3 regions of the Peribacillus sp. NPDC058002 genome follow, and region 1 is predicted to be linked to each of the others. Evidence: riboswitches for the same ligand, from Rfam matches in the RefSeq annotation. Region 1 holds a riboswitch; each other region holds the start of a gene.
What was found. Region 1 has a riboswitch for preQ1 ahead of ACFVSH_RS20965 (VUT family protein). Riboswitches for the same ligand answer to the same signal wherever they lie in the genome.

Region 1 (3,149 bases):
AAAATATCAAATAAGTGAAGGCACCCTCTACTCCGCCCTTAAACGATTAGAAAAAAAGGAATTCATAACAGGCCATTGGAAAGAGTCAGATTCAGGCCGCAGGAAATATTATCACGTCACCGAAAATGGACAAACCGAACTTGAAAGGAAACGAGAATGCTTTTACTTCCTGGAAAAATTAGTCCGGAAAAGCGCAGAGCAATTCTAAACAAAATAAAAAGCTCCCTGCACCCATTACTTGGAAAGGCGCAGGAAGCTTTTTTTTGCTGAGTTTTGGGCTGTTTACTCGTGAATCCATACTGCACTCATGATTTCACACCGTTTACTCGTGAGTTTCGCACTTTTACTCGTGAGTTTCGCACTTTTACTCGTGAGTTTCGCACTTTTACTCGTGAATTTTGCACTTTTACTCGTGAATTTATACTACACTCATGATTTCGCACCGCTTACTCGTGAATTTATACTACACTCATGATTTCGCACCGTTTACTCGTGAGTTACTCCGTTCACGCAAAAAAAAGACCTAATTAGGTCTTTTTTTGTCTATTCCTTTATGCTTGCGATAATTGGCGCAAGAGAGCTTCATACAATCCCCTTGAACATGCGGGCCATATTTTTCACGAAAAGCCTCGAGGCAATAGCATTTATCTTTTTCTTTTTTGGTTCCATCCATCGAGTGCATCCCTCCTAGCTTTAACTGGAGACTACACGTTTCTCCAGCTCTACGTTAATTCGTCCCAACAGTACGGCACCAATTGACTGAATGATCGTTTTAACGATGATTTGGCCGATGACCGCAGCGGGTACTGCTTCCCATGGCAATATATTGGCACCTAATGGACTTAGGCCAATCACGACAAATATCACCGAATCGAAAAACCCTCCAACGATTCCGCTGTAAAACACTCTCCAACTCATCGGGAGTTTTAAACGGGTATATATTTCCGTATCCGCTGTTTCTGCGACCACGAACGATAATGCGGAAGCAAATACAATCAATAACGTATCTCCTAATAAAAATGATACACACGCAGATAAAATAAGTGCAGTGACGATACATATATAGGTCTTTGCGCGGCCGAATTTATTCTGGACGAGATCTCGAAAGATGAAGGTTCCCCCGATGAGCAATGTACCCATCGGAATGATGAACATGCCAAAATGCAATGGCGCAAAAGCTGCTGTAACCACATTCGCCGTGATGATGGATACTAAATACAATAAAATTCTTAACATTTCTTAATTCTCCTTATACAGAAAAAACAGCACCCTAAGAAAGAGCACTGTTCCCCTTAGTTTTTTTGAGAGGGTAGCTAGAACCTCTTCCGCCCGAGCGGATTATCATTTTCCTTATTTATCGTAGCTTGAAAGCGATTGGAAATCAAGAAGTTTCCATATGGCTTGCACGGACAATGGTCAATTCAATGACTCTGGCGATTTTTGTCGCAGAAAACTGCTAGACCAGCTGTATATGAAAAGCCGAAAATGATTGATAGAATAATGTTACGATCTTGATATGAGGTATAAACGCGAGGAGGAAAAAGATGATAAAAAAACCATCGTTTGTTCATGCTATTTATATCGCAACCACACCAGAGAAGCTTTGGGAAGCCCTGACGAGCGGTGAAGTCACGAAGAGGTACCATTTTGGATGCCAAGTCCAGTCTGACTGGCAAGAAGGCTCAAGCGTTACATATATGCTGGAAGATGGGCGTATTACTGATCATGGTAAAGTACTCAAGTGTGAGCCGCTGCACCTGCTCTCGTTCACATGGAACATGCCAGGAGACGAAACACCTCGCGAGCAGCCTACTCGGGTCACTTTTATACTGCAGCCCATGGATGATTCGACTTTGAAATTAACGCTTAGGCATGAAGAGCTTCTGGAGACGGATTTCGTATATGATGATCATACCTTTGAAGGCTTGTATAATGGATGGCCAGCAATTCTAAGTAACCTGAAGAGCTTGCTTGAAACGGGACGGACCCTGCCGCCGATAACAGTAGATCGGGATAATTAAGTGGTAGTGGAAAACTTAAAAAAATTGAAAGAGAGTTGATAGTGATGGATACGCAAATAATCACGAAGTTTAAAATAGCCAAACCAACCAATGAAGTGTTTGAAGCCATAGTGGACCCAGAAAGAATCGGGAATTTCTGGTTCTCATCGAGTTCTGAAAGATGGGAACAAGGCAGGACGCTTACATTGAGATATAACGAATACGATGCTGAAGTGGCCATTCATGTATTGGAAGTAGAGGAAAATAGGAAAATCGTATTCTCATGGGGAGGAATTGATCAAGAAACGATTGTTACAATTACCCTAAAAGAGTCGGATAAAATGAGTACAATTATTGAAGTGAACGAATCAGGTTTGGAAGAGGACGATCCCGAATTGATAAATAAAATGATAGGACAAAAGGAAGGTTGGGTTTATACATTAACTTGTTTAAAGGGTTACTTAGAAAATGGGGTTAATACTTTGAGAGCATCCATAATTTTTTAATTCGTAAAGGGTGCTGGTTCAGATTAGATAGATCACTAAAAATGCAATTGGGCGTCCTGACTCCCGGCACAATGATACTTATGTTTTTTAAGCATGTTGGGTCCTATTGAGTCTTACCTTCTTTCCTTAATCAAGGTCAAAGAAAGCATACGGGAGGAGAAAAAACTCAAGGATGAATATCACACTTGAGTTTTACTTTCCGTATGGTTGGACATGACATTCAATCGGAAATCACTTTTAGATATATGCCCTTCGAAGCTTTTTCATAGGCTTCCATCCCCATTTTCTTGACTCTTTCTGATAAACTGGATGCTCTTAATAATTGGGTTCCTTCAATAACGGAAGGATCAATAAGGCGCACTTTATTTTTCCGATGTAAATCGTATTCCAATTGATTTTCTATCACGTTTACGTTACCATGGATCCGTTTTAACAGATTTTTCACCTCATGGTCTTCAGTGGAGCTTAACAAGGACATAACTTCTTCATCTGTACCGAGTAAGTCATCAAGGCTGATCAGATTTTTAGCCAAAGCCAATTTTAAGGTCTTTGCCAATACATCATAGCCATATATATTAAGTGGGTTCATGAAAAAATCAATAACTTCACTGTAATACGTTTTCACAAACCATTCCGCCGATTC
Region 2 (3,149 bases), on a different contig from region 1:
CCTTGTGATTTCTCCTTTTACCCAAGTTTCTTCATCGGATACTTCACAGTAGATCAACGACTCTTTATAAAATTCTGAGTATTCCGCGAGCTCGCTGTCTCTTTTTCCCTTATAGTCCACATGCTCCAATTGAAATAATTGCAGGCCGAAGGTATTGGATTCAAGCCAACGGCCATCACCATCCTTAAAGTTAACGAAATCCACCATTGAATTGATGAGTGTACGCCGACGTTGCTCAGCTTCTTTTAATTGCTTGAATTCTTCCCTTTTAGCTAAATAAAGATATAAAACCAAGCCTATTGATAAAAGGAAAACAAATCCTTCCGCTCTTTGAAGTTGAATGAAGACCTCTTTGTTTTGGATATTTGTAGTTAAAAAATAGTCGAACACGACTAGTGTTAGAATCCCGGATAGGATATATATTGCTAAAATGGAGCGTTTGGACATGGAGATTCTCCCTGATTTTAAGACATTTCTAAGGTAAAATTACATACACATTTTAACAAACTATCGGAAAAAAATATATGCAGATTCCTAAATAAAAAAACAGGGGCCAAAGTGGTCACCTGTTTTTTCTGAAAAAGGTTTGTTTCCTTTTCTTTTTTGCACGCTTATAGATAATGAAAAATAGTAAGAGGACGAGTGCGAGTGCTGCTAGCGTATATTGGTTCATTTCAACAGATAATAGTCCATATGGAATGAGCGAAAGGAAGAAAAAGTAAATAAGGTTGCCAAGTGCCGTCGCTAATAAAAAATCCTTGAAAGTGACGGTGCTGACACCAGCTACCAAGTTAATTAAGCTTGTTGGGATCAGAGGGAAAATCCTGCCTGTAAAAACGTACATGAAGCCATGCTCCACAACGGTTTCTTGCCATTTTTCGCTAATTTTCTTTATGAGAAGTTCCTGAAACCAGTTTCTTGCTGCATAAAAAATGAAACCTGAGGCAACAACGCTTGTAAACCAACTCCATAGATATCCATATATGAATCCGAATATCGCGACATTGATGGTCAGGAGCAAAATTAAGGGGATGATTGTAAAAGAATTTTGTACAAACATCAATACGAATGTCACAATAAATGTAAGCAAAAGGTTTTCCTTCAAAATCCCAATAACAGAATCCAGATCACTTTTCCAAACCAAAGTGAATAACTCTGCATTATAGAAAATAAATATTGCGATTACCAATAGACCGATTATGGTCAGGATTTTTTTCAAAGGGCCACCACCATTCTTACTAGTAGTTTATCATTTTCGAGTTCATTGGTGAAAAAAGAGCTGCCGCATCATTGCAGACAGCTCTTTTCCATTATAGTGGGTTCCCGACACGAAGATTCCATTAAAGCCACTTTTCAAACTGAATTCTTTTGTTCATTCCATAAATGATTGGCGCTCCAATCAAGAGGACAACGAATTCACCGACAGCCGTGGTCATCCAGCTTAACCAGAATGGGAAGCCCAGGGCAAGATTCAGCTCAATTGCAATTAAAAACATTGTGAACGTGAAAAAGATAATCGTGGCGATCATCCGTCCTTTAATGCCTTTTATGAACCGAGAAACAAAAATGACAAGCAATAAGGCGAGCAGAGATTGCCCCACCCCGAAAATCAAGTCATATGGCACCATCGGCGAAAAGAGCAGATTCGATATGAAGACTCCGCCGACGATACCGTAGATATACTTTTTATTGAATACAATCAGATGATTCAATATTTCCGGTACACGAAATTGGAACATCTGAAATGAAATTGGTTGGAATACCAATGAGACCGCCACATACAAGGCAGCCAATAACCCGCTTATTACGAGTGTACGAACATTCATTTTACTCTCTCCCTAGTTTTTTATCGTGGGATGGTTACGAACCACGTTTAGGCGTTTGCCCGATGTTTAATAGTATCCCATGTAAGCTTGTTTCGTCAATTTGTAAAGAATGGTTTTAATTTATAAGTTTCCAAGCAGGGGAAGTGGCTCAAGGATTTTGATTTATTGCAATGATGGATGATATTATTTCAATATGTACTTCAAAGGAGTGAATATAGGATGTCGATCGAAAGTGTCAAAAGCCATTTTAAACAATGGGACCGGGAAGGCGATGTAATGGAGTTCGAAACATCGAGTGCTACAGTGATTGAAGCAGCGGAAACCATCGGTGTTATCCCAGCGCGGATTGCTAAGACTCTTTCCTTTAAGGGAGAAGGTGAAAAAGCCATTTTGGTTGTTGCCGCAGGGGACTCGAAAGTGGATAATAAGAAATTTCGTCAGACGTTCGGTTTCAAAGCACGTATGCTTTCACCTGAAGAAGTGCTTGCACAGACCGGCCATGCCATCGGAGGGGTTTGCCCGTTTGGTTTGGCAAATGATCTAGCTGTTTTTCTTGATGTATCGATGAAACGCTTTGATACATTGTTCCCGGCATGCGGCAGTGCGAACTCTGCAATAGAACTTAAACTCGCTGAGTTGTTTGAATATTCAGGTGCTAAGGATTGGGTGGATGTATGCAAAGGTTGGGAAGAGAAGGGAAATGAGGAAACGCCGATAGGCAATGCAGTTAATGGCCTTTGATGGTTTCAAAAAATCCACATGAATGGTATTGAGTCCACTACGGTGGACTTTATTTTAGTGGCGGCCGCATACATTTTCTATGGTTTAAGCGGAAAATCGGGCGGAAAGTGTTCCTGAGCGGAGGTTGAAAGATGTTAAATGAAAGCAAAAGAAAAAGCAATAACAGCTATCTTAGTCTTAAAACTCTTTATGAAGAGAATATAACGGTTAAGAGCATTGCCCAGGAGCTTGAGTTTTGCCATAAAAACGATCTGGCGGTGGATATCCAGAAAGCATTGGAAAAAAAGAACTTTGATATATTGGCAGTGCAAGATCAGGGGGAAATCATCGGGTATATCGAAAGGGAAGAACTCGGTGATGGAAGCATTTCTGAATATTTGAGAAACTTTTCACCAAGGGAAATGGTTTCGGATTCAACCCCTTTGATCCAGCTTCTCCAGATTTTTAAGAATAAAACAAGGGTGTTCGTATTAGAGAATAATTCGATTAAAAAGTTGATTACCCATGCCGACCTTCAAAAGCCTCCGATCAGGATGCTGATATTCGGATACATTACTTTATTGGAAATGAGGATGAGCGATA
Region 3 (3,149 bases), on a different contig from region 1:
CATACAAATCAGCTTTGACCCCATTCGCAAGAATCGAACCCGTAATATCAGAACCGCTTCTTGAGAAGGTTAAAACATCACCATCTAACGTATAACCGAAGAACCCTGGGAATACTACGATTCCAGGCTCATCACGCAGAGCATATAACCGATCATAAGATTCTGGAAGCACCTTGGTAAATCCACCTTCATCCGTTACGATCAAGCCAGCCTTCTTCGGATTTATATACTGCGCCTCTACTCCAAGGCTTTGGAAATAACCTGCGACCAGCTTTGCATTATTATCCTCGCCACTGGCCTTCAAAGTATCCAAATAGCGCTTCGGGTTAGTTTGGTCTGCATGCAACAGCGCCATTAAATTTTCGCGGATCCCAGTGACGACACTCTCTGATATATCCAGTTCTTCAGCAATGCTCGCATAGCGGGATACGACATCTTTTATCAAATGCTCTCCGTTATCCCCGCGCAGTTGCTGTTCAGCAGCTTCAATCAATAAATCCGTCACCTTTATATCATCGGAATTGCGTTTCCCTGGAGCCGAAACGACTACAATCTTCCTCTCTGGATCAGAAACAACAATTTCGAATACCTTTCTCAACTGTTCACCTGACGCAAGTGAACTTCCACCAAACTTTGCAACTTTCATCTCGACAACCCCTATTTTCGTAAATATTCTGTCAAAATTAACTCTCCCTATTATTACGCTTTTTCTCGAAACAATCAAGTGTAAATTCCGTTACAGGAGGACAATTGTGTTTTTAAAAAGGACAAAACAACAAGACCACTAATCGATAATAGCTAAAAAACTAAAAAAGACAACGGGCATTTGCCCATTGTCTCTCCTATTCTTTAGCGATTATCCACGGTTTCAGGATATAAGTCATGGTTCATCAAGCGGTAATCCGCCATTTCCTCATATTTCGTACCTGGTTTCCCATAATTCGTGTAAGGGTCGATGGAAATTCCGCCCCTAGGTGTAAACTTGCCCCAGACTTCAATATATTTAGGATCCATCAATTCGATTAAATCATTCATGATGATGTTCATGCAGTCTTCATGGAAATCACCGTGATTGCGGAAGCTGAATAAATAAAGTTTCAATGATTTGCTTTCCACCATTTTCACACTTGGAATATAGCTGATGTAAATGGTCGCAAAGTCCGGCTGGCCCGTTATCGGACATAAGCTAGTGAATTCCGGGCAATTGAATTTGACGAAATAATCCCGGTTCGGATGTTTGTTATCGAATGACTCAAGGATTTCAGGCGCATAGTCGAATGTATATTTTGTTCCTTGATTCCCAAGCAGTGTGATATCTTTTTTTAACTCTTCTTCTTTTCTTCCAGACATTAAAAGTCCTCCTAATCCCACGTTTCAGGGAGATTCATAAAATGGGCCTCTATATAACAAAAACCATATCTCCTCAAAGATATGGTTGATTCGCGAAAAATATCAAAGCCATAGTTTTTTTAAGAGGGTGATGCTATGAACCTCTCCCGTTTATCGGGAAATATTTTAAAATTGTCATAGTAAATATAGAAAAAAATATCTAATCTGTCAATCATACTTTTAAAATTTGGTTTGATTCCAGCATGCATTCAGCTTAAAATGTAGAAGAAGTTTATCCTACATGAAGGAAGAGATTACGTCAATGTGGATTTTTGCAGCCCTCATCACGAGTTTATGTTTTGGAATCAATAACAGCATTTTTAAATGGAGTAGCGGAAAGGGTTACTCAAAAGTACATATCCAATTTTTCTTTTATTTTTCAGCTTTTATTTTGGCCATATCTTATGGAGTATCTGTGGATGGTTTACAGTTTAACTGGCTGTCCATCATGCTTGGTGGAGCCATTGGGGTACTGAACGCTAATGGTAATATCCAGATGGCAAGCGCCTTTGAAAAAGGACCGGCAAGCTTGACATCTCCTTTAATCGCAGCGAATGCAATATTCCCCATTCTCTGTGCTGCTTTAATTTTTCACGAACATATTTCTACTTTGCAGTGGACTGGAATCGTCTGCATGTTTCTCGCTACATTAGTCATTCAGTATACACCTAATGCTAAAGGCAACCATCAATATGTCCCTTGGATGATGCACACATTATTATCCATTTTATCTTTTGGTGTGCTAGGCATTCTTATGACGACATCAACACGTCTTCATTTAAATTCCCTTGATATCCTGGTATCAATGTATGGAGGCGGAACTCTTTATCTTCTTTCGGCTCTGGCCTTTAAAAAGGAAAAAATCAAGCTAAAGGAAGTCAAAATCGGTTCCTTGGTGGGCCTTTTAAGCACTATAGGCTATGGATGTTATTTCTTTGCGTTGAACACTGGCATCGCAAGCATCATCTTCCCTGTCGTCAGCCTGAACTGTTTAGTTGTCGTATTCGCAGGATGTTATTTATTCAAGGAAAAACTAAAAAACTATCAAGTTGCCGGCGTACTTGCAGCATTAATCGGCATTATCTTGACTAAAATATGAATATAGTTCATTTACAAAAACGACCTGACAGCCATGAGTACAAGCCAGGCCGTTTTTTATTGTGCCGGGAAATAGGGTGGTCAAAAAAAAGTGTTGACACACCCTTAAAAATATCAGATAATTTTGAATATTAATTCTTTATGTTTTACTACTTTTGAAATGTTTGAAAAATCCTCTGTCACGGGTATTAAAGAAATAGGTACAACCACCCCATTTAATTCTGAATTAGGAAAGGAAAGATGCATAATGGTAAAAGTTACGGTAACGGTTGATTTTCAAGGAAAATCTTATCAAACTAACGTCCTTACTAAACCGGATACGGATCATGAAGTAATTTTACAACAAGCGCTTCATCAAGTTGAAAAACAATGGAAAGCATAAAAAGGCAGGCATCGCAATAGATACCTGCTTTTTTATTACAATATAAATAATTTCATATGCACGATGAAAGAACCTCTTACAGTAATCCCCTCTCTTTTAATTGCATTTTCCAAAAAAACTAAAATTATGACGTCAGTTTGTGTACTAGATTTTTAATAAAATTCATTAAAAACCGGTCTCAGTTTATAGACAAAAGAGTTCTATATAAAGCTAATTGGAACGCAGGGTTACGAGACTCCTGCGGGGAAAGCGAGTGCCTGGAGCGGAAATTAACGGTTAA

Region 2: it holds a riboswitch for preQ1, as region 1 does, so the genes downstream of both, ACFVSH_RS03200 (QueT transporter family protein) here and ACFVSH_RS20965 (VUT family protein) in region 1, are expected to answer to the same signal.
Region 3: it holds a riboswitch for preQ1, as region 1 does, so the genes downstream of both, queF (preQ(1) synthase) here and ACFVSH_RS20965 (VUT family protein) in region 1, are expected to answer to the same signal.

The regions. Positions count from the first base shown of each region.
Region 1 is NZ_JBHVQU010000187.1:538-3,686, forward strand. It holds gene ACFVSH_RS20955 (PadR family transcriptional regulator) at 1-208, shown strand, start outside; gene ACFVSH_RS20960 (hypothetical protein) at 524-673, opposite strand; gene ACFVSH_RS20965 (VUT family protein) at 694-1,236, opposite strand; PreQ1 riboswitch class I at 1,287-1,329, opposite strand; gene ACFVSH_RS20970 (SRPBCC family protein) at 1,545-2,021, shown strand; gene ACFVSH_RS20975 (SRPBCC family protein) at 2,066-2,506, shown strand; gene ACFVSH_RS20980 (HD domain-containing protein) at 2,727-3,149, opposite strand, start outside.
Region 2 is NZ_JBHVQU010000008.1:8,932-12,080, reverse strand. It holds gene ACFVSH_RS03210 (PAS domain S-box protein) at 1-447, opposite strand, end outside; gene ACFVSH_RS03205 (TVP38/TMEM64 family protein) at 563-1,219, opposite strand; gene ACFVSH_RS03200 (QueT transporter family protein) at 1,341-1,826, opposite strand; PreQ1 riboswitch class I at 1,833-1,877, opposite strand; gene ACFVSH_RS03195 (YbaK/EbsC family protein) at 2,046-2,567, shown strand; gene ACFVSH_RS03190 (hypothetical protein) at 2,699-3,149, shown strand, end outside.
Region 3 is NZ_JBHVQU010000002.1:115,141-118,289, forward strand. It holds gene ACFVSH_RS01175 (aspartate kinase) at 1-646, opposite strand, end outside; gene queF (preQ(1) synthase) at 850-1,350, opposite strand; PreQ1 riboswitch class I at 1,455-1,500, opposite strand; gene ACFVSH_RS01185 (EamA family transporter) at 1,631-2,488, shown strand; gene ACFVSH_RS01190 (BA3454 family stress response protein) at 2,735-2,869, shown strand.